Regions from separate parts of the Streptosporangium sp. NPDC000509 genome, predicted to be linked through region 1. Evidence: predicted binding sites of a transcription regulator. Region 1 holds the regulator's gene; each other region holds the start of a gene.

Region 1 (10,220 bases):
GAGGGTGCGGGGGATCGCCGGTCTGAGGGTGGCCGACGCCTCGATCATGCCGGTCATTCCCCGGGGACACACCCACGCGCCCACCGTAATGATCGCCGAAAGAGCCGCCGACCTCGTCGCCGAGGACTCGCCGAGGCGTTGAGGCGCGAGATGCCGGGGCGTCGAGGTGCCCGGGTGCCCGGGTGCCCGGGTGCCGGGGGGCGGGGCGTTGTGACGTCGGTCACCGGGAAGTCTCCCGCGTACCGGTCGCGCGGGAGGACCGGCTTGGCCGGGCTCCGGCCTTCCTTTCGCGGGGTCGCAGGGGGGAGCATGTTCTTCAGGACGGGCGCTTCCCACATCGGGAGTGCTCCGGGAAAGGCGACGACCTCGTTCTGCGCTGGTTGAGGTGAGGGTCCTGTGGCAGGATCCAAGAAGCAGAACGCGGTTCTAGTGGAGGCTGGCGTGACGGTTTCACTCGCGGACATCGACCTGTCGGACATCTCCTTCTGGGAGCGGCCGATGGCGGAGCGGGAGGCCGCTTTCGCGGTGCTTCGCGCGCAGCCGGGCCCCGTCCTCTTCGCCGAGCCCGAGATCCCCTTCGCCCCGCCGGGTCCCGGCTACTACGCCCTCGTGCGGCACGCGGACATCATCGAGGCGAGCCGCCACCCCGACGTCTTCTCCTCCGGCCGGGGGGCGACGTCCATCCAGGACCTCGGCCCCGACTTCGGCGAGTACTTCGGCTCGATGATCAATATGGACGATCCCCGGCACGCGAGACTGCGCAGGATCGTCTCCCGGGCGTTCACGCCAAAGATGATCAAGCAGTTCGAGGTCGACGTCGAGGCCGCCGCCGTGCGGATCGTGGACGATCTGATCGCGAAGGGCCCCGGCTGCGACTTCGTGACCGAGGTGGCGGCGAAACTGCCCTTGAAGATCATCTGCGACATGATGGGCATCGGACCCGAGCACTACCAGGCGGTCTTCGACGCCACGAGCATCATCCTGTCGGGCGGAGACCCCGAGTTCATCGCCGACGTCAGTCGCGCCGCCGAACTGCTCCTCGGCGCGGGGCAAGGGCTCCAGGACCTCGTCGTCTCCCTGGCCGCCGAGGGCGGAGACAACCTCACCACCGCACTGACCAGCGCCAACATCGACGGCGAGAAGCTGACGATGCAGGAGCTCGGCTCGTTCTTCATCCTGCTGGTGGTGGCGGGCAACGAGACCACCCGCAACGCCATCTCGCACGGTCTGCACCTGTTCAGCGAGAACCCCGACCAGCGAGCACTGCTGCTCGAAGACTTCGAAGGACGCCTGCCCGGTGCCGTCGAGGAGATCGTCCGCCTCGCCTCGCCCGTCGCCTGGATGCGCCGCAGCCTCACCCGCGACCACGAGATGAACGGCCACCTCTACCGCGAAGGCGAGAAGGTCCTGCTGTACTACTGGGCCGCCAACCGCGACGAGAGCGTCTTCACCGATCCGCACCGCTTCGACATCCAGCGCACCGAGGGCCCGCACATCGGCTTCGGCGGGCCAGGGCCGCACTTCTGCCTCGGCGCCCACCTGGCCCGCCGCGAGATCACCGTGATGTTCCGCGAGCTGTTCACCCGCCTGCCCGACATCCGTTCCGAGGGGGAGCCCGACCGTCTGCGCTCCAGCTTCATCAACGGCATCAAGCGGATGAGGTGCACCTTCTAGCCTTACGTGACCTTCCGGTGCTCCTCGCCCCTCAGAACGGGAGCGGTGCTCACCGCTCCAGCGCGCGGATCGACTTGAAGACGGTGTTGATGTCGGGGAGCAACTCCTTCTTGCTGTCCGGCACCGACATGTAGACGATCGCGGGCAGGTCGGCGCCGGTGCTCACGGCGGCCACGACCATGGTCGTCTTCGAGTCGCCCGAGGTGATCTCATACGCGGCGAGCTGGCCGGGCAGGCCGTTCACCGACAGGGTCTGCTGGGCGGTCTTGCGGGCGGTGTTGCCCTCGGGGAAGAACTTGTTGCGCCCGCTGGAGGCGACCGCGTTGATCACCGGTGCGAGGTTCTCCGGCGAGGTGTACTTCGCCTTCAAACGCGGGGAGAGCGGACCCGACATCAGCTGGGCGAACTGGGTCTTGCCCGTGGAGTCCGGGCCCGCGGGGAGGTACTGGCGGGTCGTGAAGCCGTAGCTGGCGGGCATGCCGGGACGCTGGTCCTGCCGCCAGGGGGCACCGAGCTGTGCCAGGGTGATCCCCGCCTGCTGGTCGGTGAGCGTACCGACCACCGGTGAGGCGTCGCCGGTGAAGCGCGGCAGACGGCCGATGGCGGCGGGCTTGGTCGACTTCTGGGTCGCCGCGGGCTTGGGATCGGCGGGGATCTCCTCGTCGGCCGAGGCGAGCGGCCCGGCCAGGAAGGCCCAGAGCACCGCGCCGAGCAGCGCGATGACCACGGATCCGGCGAGCGCGAAGATCCAGACCGGTCGGCCCCGCTCCCCGTCCTCCTCGTCCTCGATGGCCTGATAGTTGTCGCCGAAGACCGTGTTCCACAACTCCTGCTGGCGCTCCGGCGGAGGTGTCTTCGGGCCGCTGATCTGACCCGCGGTGACGAACGGCTTGTTCGGGTCGGACGGGTCACGACTCAGATGATGGCCGGGCTGGCCAGGCTGGTTCGCCTGACCAGGCTGAGGCTGGCCTGGCTGGGACTGCCCCTGCTGGGGTCCGCCCTGTCGCGGGTCGGCTCCGGGGTGAACAGGGGGTGCTCCCAGAGCCGAGGACGCGTTGGGGGCCGCCGCGTTCGCCGCGGCCAGGGCCCACATGGCGGGGTTGTCGGGCACGCCGTAACCGCGCCGGGCGTTTTCGCCGCCGGAGTCGCCGCCGTTCTGGGGGCCGTTCGGGTGGCCGCCATCGGGTGAGCTGCCGCCGAAGGGGGTGGCGCCGGCTTGGGAACCCTGAGCGGTGCCGGGGAGGGCGCCGCCGGAGCGAGCGGCCGGAGCGTCACCGTTCGCCCAGGCGGGGGAGAACGTCGAGGTGGGGGCCTCGGCGAATCCCGCGTTTCCCGGGGAGGCCGGGGGCCAGGTGTCACCGCCCGCCGGAGAGGTGGGCGGCCAAGCGGCGTTCTCCGCCTGCGCCGGCGGCCACGCGTTGTTCTCCGCCGAGGGGCGACCGGAGGGCTGCCCCGGTGCGGTGGCCTGCCACGTCTCACCCGCCGCGCCGGAACCCTGCCGCTGGGCGTTCCCCTGCGGGCTGGTCGCCTGTGCCCAGCTGTCGGCCTGCGGGTTTTGGGTGCGGTCGCTGTGGGGTGGGGTGGGGGGCCAGGTGTCGTCGGGAGTGGCTGCTTGGGGCCGGCCGCCGGGGGAGTCCGTCTGGGGGGCCTGGCGCTGGTCGCCGTTGTGGGACTGGGGGGAGGTGGGCTGCGGCCATCCGTTGCCGTTGCCGGGTGGGGTCTGGTGCCGGTTGTCGGTGCCCCGCGGACCCGATGCCTGCGCCCAGCCGTCGGCCTGTGAACCGGATCCTTGCGCCCAGCCGTCTGCTTGAGAACCGGACCCCTGTGCCCAGCCGTCGTTGTTCTGGGGAGCCGAGGCCTGTGCCCAGCCGCCTGCCTGCGGGCTGGTCGCCTGTGCCCAGCTGTCGGCCTGCGGGTTTTGGGTGCGGTCGCTGTGGGGCGGGGTGGGGGGCCAGGTGTCGTCGGGAGTGGCTGCTTGGGGCCGGCCGCCGGGGGAGTCCGTCTGGGGGGCCTGGCGCTGGTCGCCGTTGTGGGACTGGGGGGAGGTGGGCTGCGGCCATCCGTTGCCGTTGCCGGGTGGGGTCTGGTGCCGGTTGTCGATGCCCCGCGGACCCGACGCCTGCGCCCAGCCGCCGGCCTGTGCGGCGGATCCTTGCGCCCAGCCGTCGTTGTTCTGCGGGGCCGACGCCTGTGCCCAGCCGTCGGCCTGTGAACCGGATGCCTGTGCCCAGCCGTCTGCTTGAGAACCGGACCCCTGTGCCCAGCCGTCGTTGTTCTGCGGGGCCGAGGCTTGCGCCCAGCCGTCGTTGCGCGGACTGAAGGCATCAGGCCAGCTGCTGACCTGAGGGTTGGTCGCCTGTGCCCAGCCGTCGTTGTTCTGCGGGGCCGAGGCTTGCGCCCAGCCGTCGGCCTGGGGGCTCTGCGGGCGGCCGTCGCTCTGGGGCGGGGTGCTCTGGGACCGGCCGCCGCCGGGGAGGTCGGCCTGGGATGTGGAGGCGCGCTGTCCTTCGCCGGGTGAGGTCTGCCAGGAGGGGCCGTTGCCGCTCTGCTGCTCGTCCTGCGGGAGGGGCAGCCGGGGTCCGGTGCCAAGCGAATCGTTCGACCACGAGGGCGACGGCTCGGCAGCCTCCGGCCATGCCGAAGGCAGGTGGGACTGGCTGGACTGCTCCGAGGCCATGCTTTCCTTACCTCCCGCGCGGGTGCCCGAATTAGGCGTATTGGGCATGGTCTCACGTGAGACGGGGGGGCTCGCAGGGAAACTGGAGAACGCCCCCCTGAACTGGAGTCCGGTGGGGTCGGTCGGCGGATCCTGCATGGGCAGGCCGACCTCCATCGGATCCGGGCCCTGCCCCGACTCTGCTGAATGTGCCACGGTTAGAAGAGTAAACGCGAGAGACATACGAGGTCACAACAGGCGTATAGCCATCGGGTCTCGTTGCCCCCGGGAGAACGGGAGCCTCCATTCTGCTGACCTGGCCGGATCCTGTCTCCTGTTTGCCGTGATCGGCCCTGTTCTCGTCGGCCACGAATACGCCTTGCGGGCTGCGATAGTCTTGCCCTATGCGTGCCGCGACCCTGCTTATCGGGCCGCATCGGCCTTCCCGTCCCTGAGCGCCCTGCCGATGCGGCTGCCCTCCGCGTGAGCGGGGGGTTTTTGCATTGGGCCGGACGGGTCGGACCATCCACGCAGGCATACCCCGAGGAAGATCGACGTGAGCGAGCGAGCCGACATGCAGAGCGACGAGCAGCACTATGACCCGCAGGCCCTGCAGGTCAAGTGGCAGCGCAGGTGGGAGGAACTGGATCCCTTCCGGGCCTCCGACGACCCCGCCGACCCGCGCGAGCGGCGCTACATGCTCGACATGTTCTCCTATCCCTCGGGCGACCTGCACATGGGGCACGCCGAGGTGTTCGCCCTGGGCGACGTCATCTCCCGCTACTGGGTCCAGCGCGGCTACAACGTGCTGCACCCCGTCGGCTGGGACTCCTTCGGCCTGCCCGCCGAGAACGCCGCGATCAAGCACAACGCGCACCCGGCGGAGTGGACCTACGCCAACATCGAGACCCAGGCCAACTCCTACCGGCGCTACGCGATCTCCTTCGACTGGTCCCGCCGTCTGCACACCAGCGACACCTCGTACTACAAATGGACCCAGTGGCTCTTCAACCGCTTCTTCGAGCGTGGCCTGGCCTACCGCAAGGGCGGCCTGGTCAACTGGTGCCCGAACGACCAGACCGTGCTCGCCAACGAGCAGGTCAAGGACGGCAGGTGCGAGCGCTGTGGCGCCGAGATCGTCCGTCGCGAGCTGACCCAGTGGTATTTCAAGATCACTGATTACGCCGACCGGCTGCTGGACGACATGTCCCTGCTGGAAGGCGGCTGGTCCGAGCGCGTGCTGACGATGCAGCGCAACTGGATCGGCCGCTCCGAGGGTGCCGACGTCGACTTCGTGATCGAGGGCCGGGACGAGCCGGTCACCGTCTACACCACCCGTCCCGACACCCTGTACGGCGCCACCTTCTTCGTGGTCGCCCCGGACGCGCCGCTGGCCGAGGAGATCGTCACCGACGACCGGCGCGAGGCGTTCGAGGCATACCGGGTCGAGGTGTCCAAGCTGTCCGACATCGACCGGCTGTCCACCGAGAAGGAGAAGACCGGCGTCTTCCTGGGCCGGTACGCGATCAACCCGGTCAACGGTGAGCGTATGCCGGTCTGGGCGGCCGACTACGTGCTGTCCGACTACGGCCACGGCGCCATCATGGCCGTGCCCGCCCACGACCAGCGCGACCTGGACTTCGCCCGTACCTTCGACCTGCCGGTACGGGTGGTCGTGCACACCGGTCTGGCCGATCCCGGCGAGACCGGTGTCGCCACCACCGGTGACGGCGCGATGGTCAACTCCGGCCCGCTGGACGGCCTGGCCAAGGCCGAGGCGATCCGGAAGATCATCGAGGTGCTGAGCGAGCGGGGCACCGGTCACTTCACGGTCAACTTCCGGCTGCGCGACTGGCTGCTGTCCCGCCAGCGCTTCTGGGGCTGCCCGATCCCGATCATCCACTGCGCCGACTGCGGCGAGGTCCCCGTCCCCGACGACCAGCTGCCCGTCACCCTGCCCGACATGCGTGGCGAGGCCCTGGCGCCCAAGGGCATCTCCCCGCTCGCCTCGGCCGAAGACTGGGTCAACGTCTCCTGCCCCAAGTGCGGCGGCCCGGCGAAGCGCGACACCGACACGATGGACACCTTCGTCGACTCCTCGTGGTACTTCCTGCGCTACGTCGACCCGGCCTACGACGAGGGGCCGTTCGACGTCGAGCGCGTGCGCAGGTGGGGTCCGATCGACCAGTACATCGGCGGCGTCGAGCACGCCGTGCTGCACCTGCTGTACGCCAGGTTCTTCACCAAGGTCCTGCACGACATGGGAATGGTCGACTTCGTCGAGCCCTTCACCCGTCTGCTGAACCAGGGGCAGGTCATCAACCAGGGCAAGGCGATGTCCAAGTCGCTGGGCAACGGCGTCGACCTGGGCCAGCAGATCGACGCCTACGGTGTCGACGCGGTCAGGCTGACCGTCGTCTTCGCCGGACCGCCCGAGGACGACATCGACTGGTCCGACGTCTCCCCGGCGGCCTCGCAGAAGTTCCTCGCCCGCGCGTTCCGCGTGATGGCGGAGGCCGGCGCGGCCTCCGCGCCCGGCGTCGACGTCACCGCGGGAGACCTGAACCTGCGCAAGGTCGTCCACCACACCATCGACGAGGTCACCAAGCTGGTCGAGTCCCACCGCTTCAACGTCGCGGTGGCCCGCATGATGGAGCTGACGAGCGCGGCACGCAAGGCCATCGACTCCGGCCCCGGCGCCGCCGACCCGGCGGTCAGGGAGGCCGCCGAGACCCTCGCGGTCATGCTGTCCCTGGTCGCGCCGTACGCGGCGGAGGAGGGCTGGGAGCGGCTGGGACACGCCGCCTCGGTCGCCACCGCGGGCTGGCCGGTGGCCGACCCGGCGCTGCTGGTCCAGGAGTCGGTCACCTGCGTCGTCCAGGTCGCGGGCAAGGTGCGCGACCGGCTGGAGGTCTCCCCGGAGATCTCCGAGGCGGACCTGGAGTCGCTGGCCCTGCGGTCGGAGAAGGTTCAGCCCTTCCTGTCCGGCACGCCGCGCAAGGTGATCGTCCGCGCGCCCAAGCTGGTCAACATCGTGCCGTAGTCGTCCCGCGTGCCCTCGCCGCGGACGACGGACCGCTGAATGACCGTCGTGGCCGCGGCCGTCTCGCGGGGTCGTTACGGACTCGGGGTGCCCTTGCGAGGGCATCCCGGGTGTCGCGCGTCAACTCGGCCGGCGTGTCCCCGTGACCACTTCGGGGGAGAACCCGTGCCGCTTCAAGCGGCGGGCCTCCATCTCGGCCTCGCCGGGTGGGTTTCCGTGCCCGCCGGCGAGAGATCTTCCCGGGGATGTCCCATCACCTGAGAACGCCGGATGGGGCCCGACATCTGATGTCGGGCCCCATCCGGCGTGTCGTTCTATGGCGTGTCGCACAGAAAGCCGGAGGCGCGTGATGCCGAGCTCGCGTGGCCACGGTGTGGCTCGGTCCGGACCCGCGTGCCGGGTGACGCTCTCAGGCGGCGACGCCTCCACGGGCCGGAGCCCGTGGAGAGCGGTGAGGAGCCTGCGTGGGACGCTCGCGTCAGAGCTTGCGGAGGACCGCGACGACCTTGCCGAGCACGGTGGCCTCGTCGCCGGGGATCGGGTCGTAGTTGGGGTTGTGCGGGACCAGCCAGACGTGGCCGTCTCTGCGCTTGAAGGTCTTGACCGTGGCCTCGCCGTCGATCATCGCGGCGACCACGTCGCCGTTGTCGGCGACCGGCTGCTGGCGCACGACCACCCAGTCACCGTTGGCGATGGCGGCCTCGATCATCGAGTCGCCGGTCACCTGGAGGAGGAAGAGCGTGCCCTCACCGACAAGCTGCCTGGGCAGGGCGAAGACGTCTTCGATGCTCTCCTCGGCGAGGATGGGGCCACCGGCGGCGATCTGACCGACGAGGGGCACATAGGCGGCGGTCGGACGGCTGACCGGAGTCTCGTCCTCACCGGAGTCGGGATCAACCCACAGCACGGGCTCGCCGGGAAGGCGGACCTCCAAGGCGCGGGGGCGGTGCGGATCACGCCGCAGGTAGCCCTTGCGCTGCAAAGCCGTCAACTGGTGCGACACGCTGGAGGTGCTGGTGAGCTGCACCGCTTCGCCGATCTCCCGCATGGACGGCGGATAGCCGCGCTGCTGCACGGAATCGCGGATCACCTCAAGGATCTTCCGCTGCCTGGGGGTGAGGCCAAGGGAGTCACGCCTTCGCACCGCCAGGTCGCTGGCGGCCGAACCGTTCTCGTTGTGCTGGCTCATACGAACTCCTCGCCTCCCGGTCTGTATTTAACACGTCGCACACAGCGACCATACCTCGGCCGAAGATCATACTCAAACAATTGTTCGAATGTCCTCGAAATCGGCGACGCCGTGGTGTACAACATCGTACGGGAGTTCGATCGACATCGTGTTCGATTCACCGATCTTTCTTCGACATGTGTTCGGCCAGGTCGAGGGGATGGGGGGCCACCGTGAAACCGACCGCGACGACACCACGATCCAGGATCGCGCCGAGGTCCCGGGCGGCGCAGCGATCAGCGGGAGCGCCGCGCCTGCGGCTCGTGCCGCCCCCGAGACCGGAGCCGGAGCCCGGTCCCGCGCCGGAGTCCGGGCGGAGGTCCGAGGCGAAGCAGGGGTGGGAGGCCGTGTGGGACTCGGTGCCGGTGTCAGGACCGGTGCCGAGGGCGCGCCTCGGCCGCGAGCCGGGGCGAAGGTCCGGCGGGGAGCCCGAGCGGGTCTTCGAGCGTGAGCCCGGGCGAGGATCCGGCCGTGAGGCTGCGCGAAGGTCCGGCCGCGAGATGAGACGGGAATCCGCTCGGGAGTCCGGGCGGAAGCGTGGGCGAGAGTCGGGGCGGGCCTCGCGTGAGTCCGAGCGAAAGCCCGGCGGGGCGTCCGGGCGTGAGCCCGGGCGGAGTCCTGGCCGCGAGGCGAGGCGGTCGCTCGGGCGTGGGCGGGGGTGGAGCCCCGGCCGTGAGCGGGGACAGTGGTCCGGGCGTGACCCGGAACGGGGAGCCGGACGCGGGGCCGGGCCGAGGAGGGCGCCGCGATCGGCGACGGCATCCTCGGCGGGCACCCGCCGGCCGGGTGTCGGCCGGAAGGGAGCGGTTCGGCGGCCCCTTCGACTCACCCGGCGTGGAAGGATCGTCGTGGTGGCGGTGCTCGCACTGTTCAGCCTGGCGGTGCTCTGGATCGGCGGACGCATCGACATGGTCGCGGCGGACGAGCGGGCGGGCCTTGAGGGGCTGCCGCGGATCACGGTGCACGCGGACGACACGCTGTGGGAGATCGCGGACGCGTTGACGAAGGAGGCGGACACCGGCTCGGCGGTCCGTCGCATCATGGACCTCAACGGGCTGTCCGGCTCGGAGGTCCGGCCGGGGACCCGGCTCTATCTCCCGGAGGGCCTCGTCTCCGTGAGGTGAGGCCGGTCCGGGCTCCGGCGATCGGGCCGGGGCTCGTGGGACCGCCGCGGCGCCCGGCCGGGCTCCGGCGGGGCGGCCGGCGAGAGGGGCGGGCCTCCGTTCCGCAGGGGTGAGGCGGGTCGGCGGCGCGGGTGGGGCGAGGGGGGTGAGAGGGGATACGAGGGGCTCGTCCGACGGGTCGCCTGGGGCGACTGTGAGACGAGAGGCGTCCGGGGCGAGAGGGGTCTCGCATGGGTGGCGACACGCCGGGATGTGCGGGCTGATCAGCGACTTCGTGCCGCAAGGTCGTTTCAACTTGCGTTCATGGTCGAGCACTTCTACGGTTGGACCACAACATCTAGTGGCTGCATCGCAACACTTCACCACAGCTTGTGTTTCCATTACCGCATCTCGACTCTTCGAGATGTGTGCGCGGGCGTCTGGCCGTGCGTGTCGTGGGTAGGTGAGGTGGGTCGGCCGCTTCGGTAGGTCAAGGAGGCGACACGCGTGCATTGT
Region 2 (10,220 bases), on a different contig from region 1:
AGGTGCACGCGTTCCTCTACCCTCCGTCCAACCCCGAGGCGCGTGGCGAGGGCCCCGCGCCGTACGTCGTGTTCGTGCACGGCGGGCCGACCGGGCACAGTGTCGGCGCACTCGACCTGGAGAAAGCGTTCTTCACCAGCAGGGGCATCGGTGTTCTCGACGTCAACTACGGCGGTTCCACCGGCTACGGCCGCGTCTATCGCGAGCGGCTGCACGGCCAGTGGGGCGTGGTCGACGTCGAAGACTCGATCGCCGCGGCCGAGTGGCTGGCCGCGGAAGGTCTGGGCGACCCGGCGCGGATCGCGATCAGGGGCGGCAGCGCGGGCGGATGGACGGTCATGGCGGCCTGCTGCGCGTCCGAGGCGTTCGCCGGGGGTGTCTCCTACTACGGCGTGAGCGGACTCGCCAACTTCAGCGCGACCACCCACGACTTCGAGTCACGCTACGTCGAGTGGCTGATCGGCCCGGAGGATCCCGCCCTGTACGCCTCGCGCGAGCCCGTCGGCCAGGTGGCGGGGGTGAGCTGTCCCATGCTGCTCCTGCAAGGGCTGTCCGACCCGGTGGTCCCTCCGGCGCAGTCTCAGGCCTTCGTCGACGCTCTCACCGAACGCGGCGTCCCCTGCACCTACCTCACGTTCGAGGGCGAGGCCCACGGGTTCCGCCGCGCCGAGACCCGTAGTGCGGCCCTCGCCACCGAGCTCGCCTTCTATCAGCAGATCTTCCACTCCTGACCGGTCGGCGAGGTCAGCGGCTCAACGGGTTTTCAGCGGTTCGGCGGGGTCAGCGGGCGAACTCGGTGGCCCGCGATTCACGGACGACCGTGATGCGGATCTGGCCGGGGTAGGTGAGCTCCTCCTCGACCTGTTTGGCGACATCTCGGGCGATCACCTGGGCCTGGATGTCGTCGACCGCGTCGGGCTTCACCATCACCCTGATCTCCCGCCCCGCCTGCATGGCGAAGACCTTCTCGACGCCCTCGTAGGAGGTGGCGATCTCCTCAAGCCGCTCCAGTCGCTTGACGTAGGCCTCCAGCGACTCGCGGCGGGCTCCGGGGCGGCCGCCGCTGATCGCGTCGGCGGCCTGGGTGAGGACGGCCTCGACCGTCTTGACCTCGACCTCGTTGTGGTGGGCCTCGATGGCGTGGACGACGTCCTCGTGCTCGCCGTAGCGTCTGGCGATCTCGGCGCCGATGAGCGCGTGGCTGCCCTCGACCTCATGGGTGAGCGCCTTGCCGATGTCGTGCAGGAGCGTGCAGCGCTTGAGCAGTGTCGTGTCGAGCCGCAGCTCGGCCGCCATGATTCCGGCGATGTGGGCGGACTCGATGAGGTGACCGAGCACGTTCTGGCCGTAGGAGGTGCGGTAACGAAGCTGGCCGAGAAGGGTGACCAGCTCGGGATGCATATCGGTGATGCCGAGCTCCACCAGGGCGTCCTCACCGGCACGCACGCACAATTCCTGGACCTCCGCCTTGCTGCGCTCGTGGGCCTCCTCGATGCGCTGCGGATGGATGCGCCCGTCGAGGACGAGTTTCTCCAGGGTCAGTCGCGCGGTCTCCCTGCGGACCGGGTCGAAGCACGACAGCAACACGGCTTCCGGTGTGTCGTCGATGATCAGGTTGACGCCGGTGGTCGACTCGAAGGCGCGGATGTTGCGGCCCTCACGGCCGATGATGCGCCCCTTCATCTCGTCACCCGGCAGGTGCAGAACGCTCACCACGGACTCGGCGGTCTGCTCGGTGGCCACCCGCTGGACCGCCAATGTGACGATCTTGGTGGCGCGCTTCTCACCCTCCTTGCGGGCCTCGCTCTCGATCTCCCTGATGATCAGCGCGGCCTCGCGCTTGGCCTGGTTCTCGATCTCTCGGACCAACTCGGCCTTGGCCTGGTCGCTGGTGAGTCCGGACACCCGCTCCAGGATGGTCTTACGCTCCTCGGCGACCCGTTCGAGATCCTCACGGCGGTCGGCCAGCTCGACCTCCGTCTCGGCGAGCTTGCGGGCCCGGTCGGTCTGGCGCCTGGCCTCCTCGTCGAGACGCTGCTCCCGCTCGGCGAGCCGGTTCTCCCTGCGTTCGAGGTCGGACCGGAGCTCCTTGAGCTCGTACTTCAGGATCTTGCCCTCGGCCTCGGCCTCCTTGCGCATCTCCGCCGCCGCCTCGACCGCCGTCTCCGACTTGCGCAGGAGCTCTCCGGCGTCATCCCTGGCTCTCGCCCGAATGTCGGCGGCCTCGCGCCTGGCCTCCTCCAGATGGGTCTCGGCCTCGGCCTCCTGCTCGGGGGTGGGGCCCTTCTGCACGGGCCCGGCTCCACCGATACGACGCAGCAACACGACCAGCACGGCTGTCATCACGGCGAGAGCCACAACCGTCACTACCAACATGACGACCACGACCGGATCCATGCGCGCCTCACCTTCCTCGCGTCGCAAATATCAGGCACACGAGGGGTCACACGCACGGCACGGAAAGTCCAGGTGGCGGCGCTGTCGGGACAGAAGTGACCCCAGAGGGGATCACCTACCGGCTCTTCCCGCCGGTCCGTCGTTCCGTCCTCATCCGCCAAGCCTGTTTGCCCGTACTACACCGCTATGACAATCCGCACTGCGCGGAGTAACTCCTCACTGCCGTTGAGATTAAGCGTCAGAGAGGTAACGAGCAAGCAAAGACCCGCTGTCAAGCTGCTTTGGACTAGTCAAGCGGATAGCCCGAATCATCCGTGAATGACGATGTTTCCGCACCCTCGTCCTCCAGCACTTCGCGGATGACGCGAAAGGCCAGGCCGGGGCCGTATCCCTTCCGGGCGAGCATGCCGGCCAGTCTGCGAGTCCTGACCGCGGGCTCCAGGCTTCGGGTCGAGGAGAGCTTGCGCCGAACGAGGCGGCGGGCGGTCTCCGCCTCCTCCTCGGGATCGAGCTGATCCACCGCTTCCTTCACGGTCTCCTCTTCCACCCCGCGGTGGCGGAGCTCCGAGGCGAGGGCCTTTCTGGCGAGTCCCCGCCCGGCGTGGCGTGAACTCACCCATGCCGCGGCGAACGCCTCGTCGTCGATGAGTCCGACCTCGGAGAAGCGGTCCAGCACGGCGTCCGCCGCCTCCTGTGGCACCTCACGCTTGCGCAGCGCCTCCGCGAGCTGGGCTCGGGTGCGCGGCGCCATGGTCAGCAGCCGCAGACAGATGCCTCGCGCCACCGCCTGCGGGTCGGCCTCGGACTTCCGGCTCGCCCCGGCCCGCTCGGCCGATCCGTCGGACCCGTCTGGCCCGTCGGGGCCGTCGGATCCTTCGGGAAGGAAACCCGGGGTAGCCCTCCCTGAGCGCCGCCCGCCACGACGGGAGGCACGTTTCCTCCGGCCGCGGGGTGCGTCACCCGCAGGTTCCGCGGTCTCCTCGCGGAACCATTCCTCAGAAGCGGACGAACCGAAGTCGCGCCCACCCCTGCCCGGTGAGGCCGCCCGAGGTTCGTCGGGCCAGGCGCCCCAGTCTCTCGGCCCGGCCTGGTCGGCCGGACCGGAGTCAGGTCCCGTCGTCATCGATCAGCCCGGACTCAGGCGTCACCCGGCTTGGGAGTGGCGGCCTTGGAACCGCGACCGGACCCGGCGGAGGACGCGGCACCGGCCGCACGGCCGGACGCGGCGGCCGGGGCCGAAGCCGCGGGGACGGGCGACGGGGCGGCCGGGCTGTCAAGGCGCGGGCCGACACCCAGCTTCTCCTTGATCTTCTTCTCGATCTCGTTCGCCATGTCCGGGTGGCTCTTGAGGAAGTTTCGCGCGTTCTCCTTGCCCTGGCCGAGCTGGTCACCCTCGTAGGTGTACCAGGCGCCGGACTTGCGGACGAAACCGTGCTCGACGCCCATGTCGATCAGGCCACCCTCGCGGGAGATGCCGACGCCGTAGAGGATGTCGAAGTCGGCCACCCGGAAGGGCGGGGCCATCTTGTTCTTGACGATCTTCACTCGGGTGCGGTTGCCGACCGCCTCGGTGCCGTCCTTCAGCGTCTCGATGCGGCGGATGTCGAGACGGACCGAGGCGTAGAACTTCAGCGCCTTTCCACCGGTCGTGGTCTCGGGCGAACCGAACATCACGCCGATCTTCTCGCGGAGCTGGTTGATGAAGATCGCGGTGGTGCCGGTGTTGTTGAGCGCGCCGGCGACCTTGCGCAGCGCCTGGGACATCAGGCGGGCCTGGAGCCCGACGTGGCTGTCGCCCATCTCGCCCTCGATCTCGGCCTTGGGCACCAGTGCGGCGACCGAGTCGATGACCAGCAGGTCGACGGCGCCGGACCGGATCAGCATGTCGGCGATCTCCAGCGCCTGCTCACCGGTGTCGGGCTGGGAGACGAGCAGCGCGTCGGTGTCGACGCCCAGCTTCTGGGCGTACTCCGGGTCGAGCGCGTGCTCGGCGTCGATGAACGCGGCGATGCCGCCGCCGCGCTGGGCGTTGGCCACCGCGTGCAGGGCGACCGTGGTCTTGCCCGAGGACTCGGGACCGTAGACCTCGACGATGCGGCCGCGCGGGAAACCGCCGATGCCGAGGGCCACGTCGAGCGCGATGGAGCCGGTGGGAATCACCTCGATGGGAGCCCGGGTCTCGTCGCCCAGGCGCATGATCGAGCCCTTGCCGAACTGACGCTCGATCTGAGCGAGTGCGGTCTCAAGCGCCTTCTCGCGGTCGTTAGCTGCCATGGGAGCCCCCTGAAGGGTCGCGGGTTGGATCGGTTGCCAGAAAGCTACGGGGTGCCGCCGACAATTTCGGGAGGGCACGCCAGGAGTGGTGGCCTGTTCAATATAGCCGAACGATTGTTCGATCGCCGCCCGTTGGCGCCACGGGTTGCGGGAGTCGCGAACCATCGCGGAGGTCACCCGCGCACGACCGGGCACGACCGGACGCCGACGAACACAGACGGACGCGGACGAACACGAGCGAGCGCGGACGCGGGTCCACCTTGGCGGTCCAGATGTCGCGTGGCGGTCCGACGAACACGGGGGCGCGGACGGCGGAGCCGCCGGCGAGGCGTGCGTGACACCGGGTGCGACAGGCATCATCGGGCACGAATAGCTACGAAACACATGAATAGCCGGTAACTGGCATGGAACGCCACAAGTCTACGCAACCAGGCACGGGCGGCGGGGCCGCCGACGAGGCGCGTGGCGCCAGGCGCTGTGGGCACCGGCGGCGGGAGAACCGCCCCGGAGAACCCGGAACCCATCCGAAAGGCGACATTTCCAAGAATTACCTGGAGCCTGTTGTAACCGGGCTGACCTGGGGTGATCCTGAGGGGAAACGACCCGAGGTGCCCGACGTGCCCAACGCGTTCACACAGCAACGCCTAGCCCATCTCGACTCCCTCGCCGCCGAACTGCGACAACGGGGGATGGTGAGCCGCACCCTCGGCGGCACCGCCCCCGTGCTGTGGGTGTGGCATCCCGACAGTCACCGGCAGACGATCGTCTTCGCCACGCCGGTCAAGGACGGCTGGCTGTTCCTGTGGGCACCGGACGGCGAGGAGAGCGCCGACGATCCCGCGCACGCGGCCGAGGTGGTGGAGAGGCTCCTCGTCCCGCTTCCCGAATCCTGACCGGCTCTCAGCGGAGCCTGGGTGAGACGTCGGTCACCCCGCACACGGCGTGCCAGACCTCCTTCGCCCCCACGCCGTCGGCCAGCGCCTGGACCACGGTCCGACCGCCGAGGTCGGCGATGACGTAGTCGTTGGCCCATGAGTCGGCGTACTGGTCACCGAAGTGTGACTTCATCCGCTTCCAGAATTCCGACAGGCGCATACCCCAAGTATGGGTCCACTCCGGGGTGGGGGAGCCCGTTCCGAGACGCCGCCTGACCGCGAACCACCCCGTCTCCCGATTTCCCGTCCAGGTCCGCCGGGACCTGGACGGGAGACGTACGGGGGAAGGCCCGTCGCCGGTGAGAACGCGGGCGGCCGAGGTCCGGGATGAGGAGGCGGAGTCGTCAGAGCACTCGGGAGCCGTACATCTCGCCGAGGGGGTCGGCGAGCAGCTCCAGGCGTGCGCCGTCGGGGTCGGCGAAGTAGATGGACGCGCCACTCTCGACCTGGTGCGGCACTCCCGCCGCCTCCAGCTTGCCCCGCAGGCGCTCCCACGTGGAGGGATCGACGGAGATGGCGATGTGGTGGAGCCCGCCGAGAACCTCTTTGTAGGGGCCGAGGTCCAGGCCGGGGAAGTCGAAGAAGGCGAGGAGGTTGCCGTTGCCGATGTCGAAGAAGAAGTGGTTCGACCCCCGGTAGTCGCGGTTCTCGAAGATCTCCGTGAGCGGGAACTCCAGGAGGTCCTGGTAGAACGCGATCGTCGTCTCGACGTCGGAGGAGATCAGCGCGAAGTGGTGCAACCCCCTCGCGCTGCTCGGCGGGCGGTGCTCCCTGAGGTGCTCCGCCTTGATCCGCTCGCGTGTCGCCTCGATGGCCTGATGGTCGATGCTCACCGTTAGCTCACCACTCAATGCGTCGTGTGTTCGTCGAAGTCGTGTCCGTGACGACAGGGGGCCAACCTATCCCGGACGCCATGTCATGGCCGCAGGGCGTCGGGAAGACCCCGGGAGGCGTGATCTCCCTCGTTCCCGCCGCGAGGCCGGTTCGTGTGTCCGCAGGTGACGCGCGGTCCGTCCACTCCCGCCCGCCGGTCGGCGGTGGCGGGTTCTGTCGGTGGGACCGTGCAGTATGGGCGGTGACCCGGTTGGTCGGCGGACCGGGAGCCAGGGGGGCGGCGATGAGCGAGGCAACGGGCACGGGCGGCGCGCTCGACCACTTCACCCGGATGACCAGAGACTGGTTCACCGGGGCGTTCTCCGCGCCGACCGCCGCGCAGGAGGGGGCGTGGGCGGCGATAGCCCGGGGTGACAACACCCTGGTGGTCGCGCCCACCGGCTCCGGCAAGACGCTCGCCGCCTTCCTGTGGTCGCTCGACCGGCTCGCCTCCGCCCCTCCCCCCGACGCCGAGACCTCCGGTACGGGTCAGGCGGGCGGTGCGGGCTCGCGGCGCGGGCGGGGACGTTCTCGCGGGGACGGCGAGCCGGCGAGGCGGTGCCGGGTCCTGTACGTGTCGCCGCTCAAGGCTCTCGCCGTCGACGTCGAGCGCAACCTCCGGGCCCCGCTCGCCGGGCTGAGGCAGACCGCGCGGCGGCTCGGTCTGCCGGTGCCGGAGATCTCGGTGGCGATCCGGTCGGGCGACACCTCCCCCGAGGAGCGGCGCCGGTTCGCGACCAGGCCGTCCGACATCCTGATCACCACCCCCGAGTCGCTGTTCCTGCTGCTCACCAGCCAGGCCCGCGAGGCGTTACGCGACGTGGAGACGGTCGTCGTCGACGAGGTGCACGCGGTGGCGGCCACCAAGCGCGGCGCGCACCTCGCCCTCAGCCTGGAGCGGCTCGACACCCTCCTGCCCAGGCCCGCCCAGCGGATCGGCCTGTCCGCGACCGTACGCCCGGTGAGCGAGGTGGCCGCCTTCCTGGGGGGGACGCGCCCGGCGACAGTGGTCCAGCCGCCCTCCGAGAAGGAGATCGCGGTCAAGGTGGTCGTCCCGATCGAGGACATGACCGAGCTCGACACGCCTCCCCCCGCCCCCGCCCCCGACGACGACCGCTGGCTGACGGAGACCCCGGCCAGGCGGTCGATCTGGCCGCATGTGGAGGAGCGGCTGTTCGAGCTGATCGGCGACCACGCTTCCACGATCGTGTTCGCCAACTCCCGGCGGCTCGCGGAGAGACTGTGCACCCGCCTCAACGAGCTGGCGTGGGAGCGACGGGACGACGGCGGGGAGCGGGCGGCGGCGGAGGGCGCGGGAGCGGAGCCGGTGCACTGGGCCGAGGGGTTCCCCGTGCCACCGGCCTCCATCTCCACCCCTGCGGCGATGATGGCGCAGGCCGGTGCGGCCAAGGGGGTCGTCCCTGAGATCGTGAGAGCCCACCACGGTTCGGTGTCGAAGGAGGAGCGCTCCCAGATCGAGGAGGCGCTCAAGTCCGGGCGGCTGCCCGCCGTGGTCGCGACCTCCAGCCTGGAGCTCGGCATCGACATGGGCGCGGTCGACCTGGTGGCGTGTGTCGGGGCACCGCCGAGCGTGGCGAGCGGCCTGCAGCGGATCGGCCGGGCCGGGCACCAGGTGGGGGCCGTCTCGCGCGGCGTGATCTTCCCCAAATACCGGGGGGACCTGGTCCAGACGGCGGTGGTGGCCGAGCGGATGAGGAGCGGGGAGATCGAGGATCTGCGCTACCCGCGCAACCCCCTCGACGTGCTCGCCCAGCAGATCGTCGCGATGACCGCGCTGGACGAGTGGACGGTCGACGAGCTGGAGGAGGTCGTGCGGCGGGCCGCCCCCTACCGGACGCTGCCCAGGAGCGCGCTGGAGGCGACGCTCGACATGCTCGCCGGGCGATACCCGAGCGAGGAGTTCGCCGAGCTGCGGCCGCGCATCGTCTGGGACCGGGTGACCGGCACCCTGCGGGGCCGTCCCGGAGCCCAGCGGCTCGCGGTCACCAACGGCGGCACCATCCCCGACCGGGGATTGTTCGGCGTGTTCCTGGTCGGAGAGAAGTCCTCCCGGGTGGGCGAGCTGGACGAGGAGATGGTCTACGAGTCGCGGGCCGGTGACGTGTTCGTGCTGGGCGCGACCTCCTGGCGGATCGAGGAGATCACGGCCGATCGGGTGCTGGTCACGCCCGCCCCCGGCCAGCCGGGAAAGCTCCCGTTCTGGCATGGCGACACCGCGGGGCGGCCCGCGGAGCTGGGGAGGGCCATCGGCGCGTTCCTCCGCGAGATGTCGGCGGCGGGCGCGGACGCCGGAGTGGGAGGCGGAGGCACCCGGAGCCCGGGGACGGGAGCGGCGGAGGCGAGAAGCGCCGGAGCGGGAGGCACGGGAGACGGAGAGAGGAGGAAAGCGAAAGCGGGGGACGGGAAGACGGGTAAGGCCGAAGCGGGCGACGCGGCGCGGGAGGGCGCCCTGGAGAGGATCAGGGCGGCGGGACTGGACGAGTTCGCCGCGGCCAACCTGCTCTCCTACCTGGCCGAGCAGCGGCAGGCGACCGGCTACGTGCCGGACGACAGGACGTTGCTGGTCGAGCGCTTCCACGACGAGCTGGGCGACTGGCGGGTGGTGGTGCACTCCCCGTACGGTGCCCGGGTGCACGCGCCGTGGGCGCTGGCGATCGGGCGGCGGCTGCGGGAGCGCTACGGCGTCGACGTGCAGGCCGTGCACTCCGACGACGGGATCGTGCTGCGTGTTCCCGACACGCTCTCCGATCCTCCGTCCGATGTCGCGATCTTCGACGCGGACGAGATCGAGCGGATCGTCACCGAGGAGTTGGGCGGCTCGGCGCTGTTCGCGGCGCGGTTCCGCGAGTGCGCGGGAAGATCCCTGCTGTTGCCGCGCCGCGTGCCGGGCAGGCGGTCGCCGCTCTGGCAGCAGCGGCAGCGCGCCTCGCACCTGCTGAGCGTGGCGGGTCGCTACGGGTCGTTCCCGGTGGTGCTGGAGACGATGCGCGAGTGCCTCCAGGACGTGTTCGACGTGCCGGGGCTGGTCCGGCTGATGCGTGACATCGAGGCGCGGCGGGTCCGGCTGGTGGAGGTCGAGACCGGCCAGGCGTCGCCGTTCGCGGCGTCGCTGCTGTTCAACTACATCGGCGCGTTCATGTACGAGGGCGACGCCCCGCTGGCCGAGCGACGCGCCCAGGCGCTCGCGCTCGACACGAGCCTGCTGGCCGAGTTGCTCGGCCAGGCGGACCTGCGCGAGCTGCTCGACCTCGATGTGATCACCGACACCGAGCGGGAGCTGGCCCGGCTGGACAGGCCGCTGCGCGACGCCGAGGACCTGGCCGACCTGCTTCGCTCCCACGGCCCCCTCGTGGCCGAGGACGTCGGCGTGCGCGAGGGCGACCCCGCGTGGCTGACCGCGCTGGAGGGCTCCCGGCGGGCCATCAGGGTGCGGGTGGCGGGGCAGGAGCGGTGGGCGGCGATCGAGGACGCCGCCCGGCTGCGCGACGCGCTCGGCGTGCCGCTGCCCGTGGGTGTGCCGCACGCGTTCCTGGAGCCGGTCGACGACCCGCTGGGCGACCTGCTCGCCCGGCACGCCCGTACGCGCGCCCCCTTCCTCGCGAGCACCGCCGCGGCCAGGTTCGGCCTCGGTGCCGCGGTCGTCACCGACGCGCTGCGCCGCCTGGCCGCCTCGGGGCGGGTGGTGAGCGGGGAGTTCAGGCCGGGGGGCCGCGGTGAGGA
Region 3 (10,220 bases), on a different contig from region 1:
ACGATGTGGAAACTCGCCGAGACCTTCGAGCTGCTCGAACCACTCCGGATGCGGATCAAGGCGGGAATGCCCGCCTACGGCTCCTGCGCCGGGATGATCATGCTGGCCGACCGGATCGAGGGCGGGATCGAAGGCCAGCAGACGATCGGAGGCATCGACATGGTCGTCCGCCGCAACGCCTTCGGGCGCCAGGTCGACTCCTTCGAGGCCGACATCGACTTCGCCGGTCGCGGCGCCATGCGGGCCGTCTTCATCCGCGCCCCCTGGGTGGAATCGGTGGGTTCGGAGGTCGAAGTGCTGGCACTGGCCGAACCTGGGGATAGGATCGTCGCGGTCCGTCAAGGACCGTTGCTCGCCACGTCCTTCCACCCGGAACTTACCGGGGATGTCGGTGTGCATTCATATTTCGCTGAGATGGTGAGGGAGCTCTAGGCGATGTCCGGCCACTCCAAATGGGCGACGACGAAGCACAAGAAGGCCGCACTCGATTCCAAGCGCGGCAAGCTGTTCGCCAAGCTCATCAAGAACATCGAGGTCGCGGCCCGGACGGGCGGACCCGATCCGGACGGCAACCCGACGCTGTACGACGCCATCACCAAGGCGCGCAAGAGTTCGGTCCCGATCGACAACATCGAGCGTGCCCGTAAGCGCGGGGGTGGTCTCGAGGCCGGCGGCGCCGACTGGCAGACCATCATGTACGAGGGTTACGCCCCCGGGGGCGTCGCGGTGCTGATCGAGTGCCTCACCGACAACCGCAACCGCGCGGCCTCCGAGGTCCGCGTCGCGCTGACCCGCAACGGCGGCTCGCTGGCCGACCCGGGTTCGGTGTCCTACATGTTCAACCGCAAGGGTGTCGTGCTCGTCCCCAAGGGCGAGCTGGGCGAGGACGACGTGCTGGTCGCGGTCCTCGACGCGGGCGCCGAGGAGGTCAACGACCTGGGCGACCAGTTCGAGGTCGTCTCGGAGGCCACCGACCTCGTCCCGGTCCGCAAGGCCCTGCAGGAGGCCGGGATCGACTACGACTCGGCCGAGTCCAGCTTCATGCCGACGCTGAACGTCCCGCTGGACGAGGAGGGCGCCCGCAAGGTCTTCAGGCTGATCGACGCCCTTGAGGACAGCGACGACGTGCAGAACGTCTGGGCCAACTTCGACGTCTCCGACGAGGTCATGGAGAAGCTCGACGCGTAGTCCGATTTTTCGGACCTCGCGCTGCTCGTGAGGTTTGTCCGCGTGGTCCAGGGCAGATCACGCGGACAATGGGCAATCCTGACCTCATCTTCGCTGTGGCGGGCGTTGCCGCGCTGCTCGCGGCCACACTGCCGCGACTTCTCAACCGCCGCCCCTTCTCGCTGCCCCTCGCCTGCCTGCTGGTCGGCCTGGTCCTCTACGCCCTGCCCCTGGAGCTGCCCGATCCCGATCCGGTGGCCCACCGGACACTGGTCGAGCACGTCACCGAGATCTGCGTGCTGGTCTCGCTCATGGGCGCGGGGCTGGCCATCAACCGGCCCTTCGGGCGGCGCGGCTGGTCCTCGACCTGGCGCCTGCTCGGGTGGACGCTCCCGCTCACCGTCCTCGCCGTGGCCGCCGCCGCGTACGGCCTGCTCGGCTGGCCCCTCGCGGCGGCGTTGCTGCTGGGCGCGGTCCTCGCGCCGACCGACCCGGTGCTCGCCTCCGACGTTCAGGTCGGCGAGCCCGTCGACTCGGAGAAGGCCGACGACGAGGTCCGCTTCGCCCTCACCTCCGAGGCGGGCCTCAACGACGGCCTGGCCTTCCCCCTGGTGTACGCCGCCATCACGCTGGCCGTCAGCGGGGGGACCGGCTGGATCGGCGAGTGGGCGCTGGTGGACCTGCTCTACCGGTGCGTCGCGGGCGTGGTGTGCGGCCTGCTCATCGGCAAAGGGCTGGGGCGGCTGTTCTTCCGTGCCGAGAAGCCCGACCTGCGGCTGGCCGAGCACCGCGACGGCTTCGTGGCGCTGGCCGCGACGTTCCTGGCCTACGGCCTCACCGAGCTGGTGCACGGGTACGGCTTCATCGCGGTGTTCGTGACCGCCTGCACCATCAGGGCGGCCGAGCGCAGCCACGGCTACAACGGGGTGCTGCACGGCTTCATAGAGCAGATCGAGCGGCTGTTCACCGCCTGGCTGCTCCTGCTGCTCGGAGGCTTCGTCGCGGTGGGGGGACTGTCCGCGCTCACCTGGCGGGGAGCCGCGGTCGGCCTGTCGCTGCTGCTCGTCATCCGGCCGCTGGTCGGGTGGCTCTCCCTGCTGAGAGGCAGGGCGGGGCCGCGCGAGCGCGTCGTGGCGGCGTTCTTCGGCGTCCGAGGCATCGGCTCGTTGTTCTACCTCGCCTACGCCCTCGGCCAGGCCGACTTCGGCGTACCCGCCGAGGAGATCTGGGCCGTGGTCGCCTTCACCGCGATGGCCTCCCTGGTGATCCACGGAATCTCGGCCTCGCCGGTGATGAACCGCCTGGACCTGCTGCGCGACCGGGCAGGGAACGACCGTGACGCGGAACCCGCCACCCAGCACCCGTGAGGCGGATCCCCTGGAGGCGGTGAGCCGGCGCCTGCCGCTCCGCCTCTCGACGGGCCGGGGGAGAGCCGTGCGCGGGATGCTCTCACGCGGTAGAGTCTGCCACCGAACAGATGTTCGGCGAGCGGAGGCGTGTCGGTGCGATTGCCCGAGTTGCGGGTGATGGGGGTTGATCCGGGGCTCACCCGATGCGGGCTCGGCGCCGTCGAGGGGCGGCCCGGCGCACCGCTGAGCCTGATCAAAGTGGGGGTCGTCCGCACCCCCGCCGACGACGAGATCGGCGCCCGGCTGGTGGCGATCGAGGCGGGCATCGAGCAGTGGCTCGACGAGGTCCGGCCCGACGCGGTGGCCGTGGAGCGGGTCTTCGCCCAGCACAACCTCAGGACCGTGATGGGCACCGCCCAGGCCTCCGCCGTGGCGATCCTGTGCGCCTCACGCAGGGGCCTGCCGGTCGCGCTGCACACGCCGTCCGAGGTCAAGGCCGCGATCACCGGCAGCGGCACGGCGGACAAGCAGCAGGTCGGCACGATGGTGACCCGCCTGCTGAGGCTGGACGCGATGCCCAAGCCCGCCGACGCCGCCGACGCGCTCGCCCTCGCGATCTGCCACGTTTGGCGGGGCGGGGCACAGAGCAGGCTGGCCGAGGCCGCCGCGAAGGCCGCGAGCGCCTCCGGCACGACCCCCGCCGCCTACTTCCGGAGTCGTGGCAGGGCCGGACACCCGAGAGGAACCGCGAAGTGATCGCCTCGGTGCGAGGACAGGTGACCGCGATCGCGCCCGACGGCGCGGTCGTCGAGGTCGGCGGGGTGGGAGTCCTCGTGCACTGCACGCCGGGCACCCTGGCGACGCTCAGGACGGGGGAGGAGGCCAGGCTGGCCACCTCGCTGGTGGTCCGCGAGGAGTCGCTCACGCTGTTCGGCTTCGCCACCGAGGACGAGCGCGGCACCTTCGAGATGCTGCAGACGGCGAGCGGGGTCGGCCCCAAGGTCGCTCTCGCGATGCTGGCCGTGCACACTCCCAACGCGCTCCGGGTGGCCGTGGCCTCCGCCGACGTCAAGGCGTTGACCAGGGTCCCCGGGGTGGGGCCGAAGGGTGCCCAGCGGATCATCGTCGACCTCAAGAACAAGCTCGGCACTCCCGAGGAGGCCGTCAGCGCCGCGCTCGACGGCAGAGCCGTCGCGCCCGCCTGGCGGGGTCAGGTCCACTCGGGGCTGGTCGGTCTTGGCTACTCGGCGCGAGACGCCGACGAGGCGGTCGCCGCCGTCGAGCCCCAGGCCGACGCCGAGATGGCCGAGGGCCGCACCCCCCAGGTGGCGCCCCTGCTCAAGGCGGCCCTCCGCGCGCTGAGCGTGCGATGAGGGGTGCGGGTGAGTCCGCCGTACGGCGGGACGAGGGAGGGGCGGCGTGAGTTCCGACCGTGATCTGGTGTCGCCGGACGCCGAGGGCGACGAGAGATATATCGAGGCGGCACTGCGGCCCAAGCGGCTGGAGGAGTTCATCGGCCAGGCGCGGGTGCGCGAGCAGCTGTCACTGGTGTTGCAGAGCGCGCTGCGACGCAACAGACCTCCGGATCACGTGCTGATGAGCGGCGGTCCCGGACTGGGCAAGACGACCCTCTCCATGATCATCGCGACCGAGCTCTCCGTGCCCATCCGGATCACCTCCGGGCCCGCGCTGGAGCGGGCCGGTGACCTCGCGGCGATCCTGTCGACGCTCTCGGAGGGCGAGGTCCTGTTCATCGACGAGATCCATCGCATGGCGAGGCCCGCCGAGGAGATGCTCTACCTCGCGATGGAGGACTTCCGCGTCGACATCGTGGTGGGCAAGGGGCCGGGTGCGACCGCGATCCCACTGGAGATCGCCCCGTTCACCCTGGTCGGGGCCACCACCCGGGCCGGGATGCTCCCCGCGCCGCTGCGCGATCGCTTCGGTTTCGTCGCGCACATGGACTTCTACGGGGTCGCCGAGCTGGAGGAGGTGCTGCACCGCTCCTCGCGTCTGCTGGGCGTCGCGCTCCCCGGCGACGCCGCCCGCGAGATCGCCGGCCGTTCCCGGGGCACCCCCCGCATCGCCAACCGGCTGCTGCGCCGGGTCCGCGACTTCGCCGAGGTGCGCGCCGAGGGGGTGGTCACCCGGGATGTCGCCTCCGCCGCGCTCAACCTCTACGAGGTCGACGCCGAAGGGCTCGACCGGCTCGACCGGGCGGTGCTCGGAGCGCTGCTGCGCAAGTTCGGCGGCGGGCCGGTGGGGCTGTCGACGCTGGCGGTGGCAGTGGGGGAGGAGCCGGAGACGGTCGAGGTGGTCGCCGAGCCGTTCCTGGTGCGGCAGGGACTCCTCGCCCGCACCCCCCGCGGCCGGGTCGCGACCGCCGCGGCCTGGACCCACCTGGGTCTGGTCCCCCCGCCCGACGCCTTCGGTGCCTCGTTTCTCATCGATCTTGAGGATGATGCCGGGCAAATCTAGCGTTGGGAGTCGGTAGGGAAGTCGTACGGGATTGATCACAGAACGATGACAACTGTATCGAAATGGGAACTTCCCTGCGAGCCGAATCGTGACTTCGTTGCCCCGCTCTTAACAGCTCGCCTAAACTCCGAGCCTTGGCTGGCTGTGTAGGCTGACGTGCTGAGCGGCGTGGTCGTACGTGGCGTCCGGTTTTCGCCGGTCAATCTTCAAGAAAAGGAGCGGCCCTGTGGGCGGCAACTATTCGAGCCTGATCATGATCGCTCTCATGGTCGTGGTGTTCTACTTCCTGCTTATCCGGCCGCAGCGCAAGCGGCAGCAGGAGCAGCTCAAGATGCAGAACAGTCTCACGCCGGGCACCGGTGTCATGACCACGACGGGCCTCTTCGGGACCGTGGTGGCCATCGACAACGAGGACGTGATCCTGGAGATCGCCCCCGGTGTGGAGACCCGTTGGGTCAAGGCGGCGATCGGCCGTGTCCTGGTTCCCGTCGACGACGCGGAGGAGGAGAATGTCAAGGCTGTCGACCGCGATTTCGCGGAGACGGCGGAACAGCAGGGTGCAGACCACGACACGACGAGCAAGAAGCCGTGAGTAGCCTCACCTCCAACCCCCTATAACCGAAAGAACTGACGACCAGTGGCCCGACCGACCAGCGGCCAGAGCAGACCGGGGCGCATGCTCCTGGTGCTTCTGGCGATCATTCTCGCCATGGGCGGGGCGATGCTCCTCAACAAGGCGTACACGCCGGAGTATGGCCTCGACCTCGCCGGCGGCACGACCGTGACGCTCCAGCCCATCACGCCGAACGGGGGCGCTCCCTCGCAGGAGAGCCTCGACCTCGCCGTGAACATCATCCGTGAGCGGGTGAACGGCAGCGGCATCTCCGACGCCGAGGTCGCCAAATCCGGTGACAACATCGTCATCTCCGTTCCCGGAGCAGGCCAGGAGGAAGTCGTCAAGCTGGTCGGCACCACCGCGGAGCTGAGGTTCCGCCAAGTGCTGGCGATCGGGGCCGGGTCACCTCCGCCCCCGGGGCAGCTCTCCACCGAGGCGCCGACGCCGACCCCGTCTCCTTCGAGCACCGGATCCGGGCGCAAGGGGTCCAAGGAGCCCAAGCCCGCCGAGTCGGTGACTCCGAAGCCCGACGCGACCGCCGCGCCCGACACGGACGCCTCTCCCGCCGGTCGCGCCCTGTCGTCGGCACTCACCAACCCGAGCCCCGGCGCCACCGCCGCGCCCTCCGCAGAGCCGAGCGGTGACAAGCCCGCCAAGCCGGACGCGAGCGCCGCGCCCGAGACCAGCGCCGTGCCGACGACCCCGCCGACGGCGGCCGACGACCCGATGGCGGGCGTCGACCCCACCGGGATCGACCCGGAGGCGCTCAAGCAGTTCCAGGCGCTCGACTGCGCCAAGAACGCGGGCGTCGGTGCCCAGGACGCGCCGGACAAGCAGTACGTGGGCTGCAGCCAGGACGGCAGCACCAAGTTCGTGCTGGAGAAGGCGGCCGTCACCGGCACCTCGATCGACACCGCGTCCTCCGGCGTCGACCAGACCACCGGTGAGTGGCTCGTCCAGCTCTCCTTCAAGGGCCAGGGCCCCGACCAGTGGTCGAAGGTCACCACCACCGCCTTCAACTCGCAGGCCCCCCGCAACCAGGTCGCCATGGTCCTCGACGGTGTGATCATCTCCGCGCCCGTCATCCAGGAGCCCATCACCGGCGGCCGGGCGCAGATCTCCGGCAGCTTCAACCAGGTGACGGCCGACGAGCTGGCCAACCAGCTCAAGTACGGCGCGCTGCCGCTGAAGTTCGAGAAGAGCTCCATCGAGGAGGTCTCCTCCACGCTGGGCGCCGACCAGCTGCGCGGCGGCCTCATCGCGGGCGCGATCGGCCTTCTGCTGGTCGTGATCTACTCGATGCTCTACTACCGGGGTCTGGGCGTCGTGTCGGTGCTGAGCCTCCTGGTCGCCACGATCCTGACCTACCAGTCCGTCGTGCTGCTCGGCGCGTTCGCGGGCTTCCGCCTCTCGCTGCCGCACGTCATCGGACTGATCGTCTCGATCGGTATCACCGCGGACTCGTTCATCGTCTACTTCGAACGCATCCGCGACGAGATGAAGGAGGGCCGGCGCTCGCTGCGCACGGCCATCGAGGTCGCCTGGGTCCGCGCCCGGCGGACGATCCTCATCGCCGACGCCGTCATGTTCATCGCCGCCGTGGTGCTCTACTTCCTGGCGGTCGGAGGCGTGGCCGGCTTCGCCTTCGCCATGGGCCTGACCACGCTCATCGACATCGCGGTGGTGTTCATGTTCACCAAGCCGTTCGTCGCGATGCTGGCCAAGCTGAAGTTCTTCGCCAAGGGGCACAGGCTCTCCGGGCTCGATGCCGAGCGTATGAGCGAGACCACCGTCGCACCCAAGACCGTTCCGCAGGAGGCCTGATGTCCGGCATCGCGCGCCGGCTGTACCGGGGCGAAATCGACGTCGACTTCGTCGGCCGTCAGAAGCTCTGGTACGCCCTTTCCGCAATCCTGCTGGTGGTCTCCATCGCCGGTCTGATCGTCAACGGCCTCAACCTGGGCGTGGAGTTCAAGGGCGGGTCCGTCTTCTCCTTCAAGGCCCCGACCGCCAACATCGAGCAGGTGCGCGCCACGTTCACCGAGGCCGGTGCGCACCAGATCATCGCGCAGACGACCCAGAACGGCTGGCGGGTCACCACCGAGAGCCTTCCGGCCGACCAGGTCACCGCGGTGCAGAAGGCGGTGGCCACCGAGTTCAAGATGCCGGCGGACCAGGTCAACCTGCAGGTCATCGGTGCCTCGTGGGGCGGTCAGGTGGCCAACAAGGCCATCATCGGACTGATCGTCTTCATGTTGGCGATCATCCTGTACCTGACGATGGCCTTCGAGTGGAAGATGGCGCTGGCCGCCGTCGTGGCGCTGCTGCACGACCTGGTGATCACCGCCGGTGTCTACGCCTGGTCCAACTTCGAGGTCACCCCGGCGACCCTGCTGGGCTTCCTCACGATCCTCGGATACTCGCTGTACGACGCCGTCGTCGTCTTCGACATGATCAAGGAGGTCACCGCCAAGCTCGGCACGACCTCCAAGCTGACCTACACCGAGGCCGCCAACAACGCCCTGAACCACACGCTGATCCGGTCGCTGAACACCACCCTGGTGGCGATCCTGCCGGTCGCGGCGATCCTCTTCATCGGCACCACGCTGTTCGGTGCCGGAACGTTGAAGGACCTGTCGCTGGCCCTGTTCGTCGGAATGCTCGTCGGCACCTACTCCTCGCTGTGCGTCGCGACACCGCTGCTGGTCACGCTCAAGGAGCGCGAGCCGCGCTACCAGGCGATCGCCCGCAGGATCGCCTCCCACGGGGGGAGTTCCGGGATCAAGACGGTGCGTCAGCCGGTCGCCGCCGGGGCCTCCAACGGCGCCGCCACGGTCGCCGGCGGAGCCGACTCCGCCGCCGGCAAGCGGAAGAAGAAGTAAGTACGGGCACGTCCGCGCCTCCGCTCCCCTCGCAGGGAGCGGAGGCGTTTTCCTTACCCTCCAGACCCTCCAGCCCCTTCCAGACACCCGGCTCTTCCCTGACCTTGCGACACCCGCCCGCAGAGTCCTTCCGATGCGACACCCTCCGGACACCGCCGGGCCGTCCCGGTGTCCTCCGCCCCGACACCTTCACAGGAGCGCCGCCCATGACCGAACTGAGCAGCCTGATCCTCGACCGCATCCGCGACGTGCCCGACTACCCGCAGCCCGGGGTGCTGTTCAAGGACATCACCCCCCTGCTCGGCGACCCGGTGGCGTTCACCGCGGTGATCGAGGAACTGGCCGGGCTGTACGAGGTGGACAAGATCGTCGGTATCGAGGCGCGGGGGTTCATCCTGGCGGCCCCGGTCGCCGTCCGGGCGGGCGCGGGCTTCGTCCCGGTACGGAAGAAAGGCAAACTGCCCTCCGAGACGCTTGAGGCGTCCTACGATCTGGAGTACGGCTCCGCCGTCATCGAGGTCCACCGGGACGCCTTCGCCCCCCAGGAGCGCGTTCTCATCGTCGACGACGTGCTCGCCACGGGAGGTACGGCGTGCGCGACGGTGGAGCTGGTCCGCAGGGCGGGCGCCGACGTCGTCGCCATCGCCGTGCTCATGGAGCTGGCCTTCCTCAAGGGCCGCGAGCGTCTGACCGACGTGGAGCTGCACTCCCTCGTCGTCGTCTGATCGCCCCCGCGGACGAAAGCACACAACCCGGTCTGGATACACTGTAGGGATCTGGACTCGAACGTAAGGAGTCTGAGTGCCCCGCGATGTGGTCGTCCCCGATGTGACCGCCGACGGTGGCGGTCCCGAGACGGCCGTCCCAGCAGGCGATGCCGGTTCCGCCGTGTCCGGAGCCGCTGAGGAGAAGCCGGCGGTAAGGCGAAGGCTCGCACGTCTTGGGGGGCAATGGGGTGGCGGTATGAATCCGGTTCTGGAGCCGCTGTTCCGTACGGTCCGCGCGACCCACCCGAAGGCGGACCTGCGGCTCATCGAGCGCTCCTACGACGTGGCGGCCTACCACCACCGCGACCAGAAGCGTAAGAGCGGTGATCCGTACATCACCCACCCGCTGGCGGTGGCCACGATCCTGGCCGAGCTCGGCACCGACGACGAGACGCTGTGCGCGGCGCTGCTGCACGACACCGTCGAGGACACCGCCTACAGCCTGGACGAGCTGCGTTCGGACTTCGGCGACAACATCGCACTGCTGGTCGACGGCGTCACCAAGCTCGACAAGGTCAAGTTCGGCGCCGCGGCCGAGGCCGAGACCGTGCGCAAGATGGTCGTGGCGATGTCGCGCGACATCCGGGTGCTGGTGATCAAGCTCGCCGACCGGCTGCACAACATGCGCACCATGCGTTACCTGCCCGAGCACAAGCGGCACCAGAAGTCGCGGGAGACTCTGGAGATCTTCGCGCCGCTCGCCCACCGGCTGGGCATGAACACCATCAAGTGGGAGCTGGAGGACCTCGCGTTCGCCATGCTCTACCCCAAGCGGTACGACGAGATCGCCCGGATGGTGTCGGAGCGGGCCCCGCGCAGGGACCTGTTCCTGCAGGAGGTCATCGAGAAGGTCTCCGGTGACCTGCGCGACGCCAAGATCCGCGCGGCCGTCAAGGGACGTCCCAAGCACTACTACTCCGTCTACCAGAAGATGATCGCCAGGGATGTCGCCTTCGACGAC

What was found. The regulator LexA, encoded in region 1, represses DNA repair genes until DNA is damaged. The targets are predictions, from matches to a motif close to TCGAACANNTGTTCGA.
Region 2: a site for LexA is predicted at 4,778-4,793, ahead of recA (recombinase RecA). Genes of this name have one in related genera too.
Region 3: a site for LexA is predicted at 2,637-2,652, ahead of ruvC (crossover junction endodeoxyribonuclease RuvC). Genes of this name have one in related genera too.

What each region holds. Positions count from the first base shown of each region.
Region 1 covers NZ_JBIAYX010000015.1:57,630-67,849, forward strand. The annotation lists gene ACFY3D_RS26390 (GMC family oxidoreductase) at 1-142, shown strand, start outside; gene ACFY3D_RS26395 (cytochrome P450) at 499-1,674, shown strand; gene ACFY3D_RS26400 (hypothetical protein) at 1,724-4,351, opposite strand; gene leuS (leucine--tRNA ligase) at 4,905-7,373, shown strand; gene lexA (transcriptional repressor LexA) at 7,852-8,562, opposite strand; gene ACFY3D_RS26415 (LysM peptidoglycan-binding domain-containing protein) at 9,453-9,725, shown strand; gene nrdR (transcriptional regulator NrdR) at 10,212-10,220, shown strand, end outside.
Region 2 covers NZ_JBIAYX010000008.1:169,222-179,441, reverse strand. The annotation lists gene ACFY3D_RS16710 (S9 family peptidase) at 1-731, shown strand, start outside; gene rny (ribonuclease Y) at 781-2,397, opposite strand; gene recX (recombination regulator RecX) at 2,684-3,520, opposite strand; gene recA (recombinase RecA) at 3,535-4,671, opposite strand; gene ACFY3D_RS16690 (hypothetical protein) at 5,289-5,564, shown strand; gene ACFY3D_RS16685 (DUF3046 domain-containing protein) at 5,572-5,766, opposite strand; gene ACFY3D_RS16680 (VOC family protein) at 5,951-6,439, opposite strand; gene ACFY3D_RS16675 (ATP-dependent helicase) at 6,724-10,220, shown strand, end outside.
Region 3 covers NZ_JBIAYX010000022.1:105,425-115,644, forward strand. The annotation lists gene pdxT (pyridoxal 5'-phosphate synthase glutaminase subunit PdxT) at 1-432, shown strand, start outside; gene ACFY3D_RS33185 (YebC/PmpR family DNA-binding transcriptional regulator) at 436-1,188, shown strand; gene ACFY3D_RS33190 (cation:proton antiporter) at 1,257-2,534, shown strand; gene ruvC (crossover junction endodeoxyribonuclease RuvC) at 2,685-3,272, shown strand; gene ruvA (Holliday junction branch migration protein RuvA) at 3,269-3,889, shown strand; gene ruvB (Holliday junction branch migration DNA helicase RuvB) at 3,936-4,994, shown strand; gene yajC (preprotein translocase subunit YajC) at 5,221-5,586, shown strand; gene secD (protein translocase subunit SecD) at 5,671-7,434, shown strand; gene secF (protein translocase subunit SecF) at 7,434-8,492, shown strand; gene ACFY3D_RS33225 (adenine phosphoribosyltransferase) at 8,699-9,217, shown strand; gene ACFY3D_RS33230 (RelA/SpoT family protein) at 9,456-10,220, shown strand, end outside.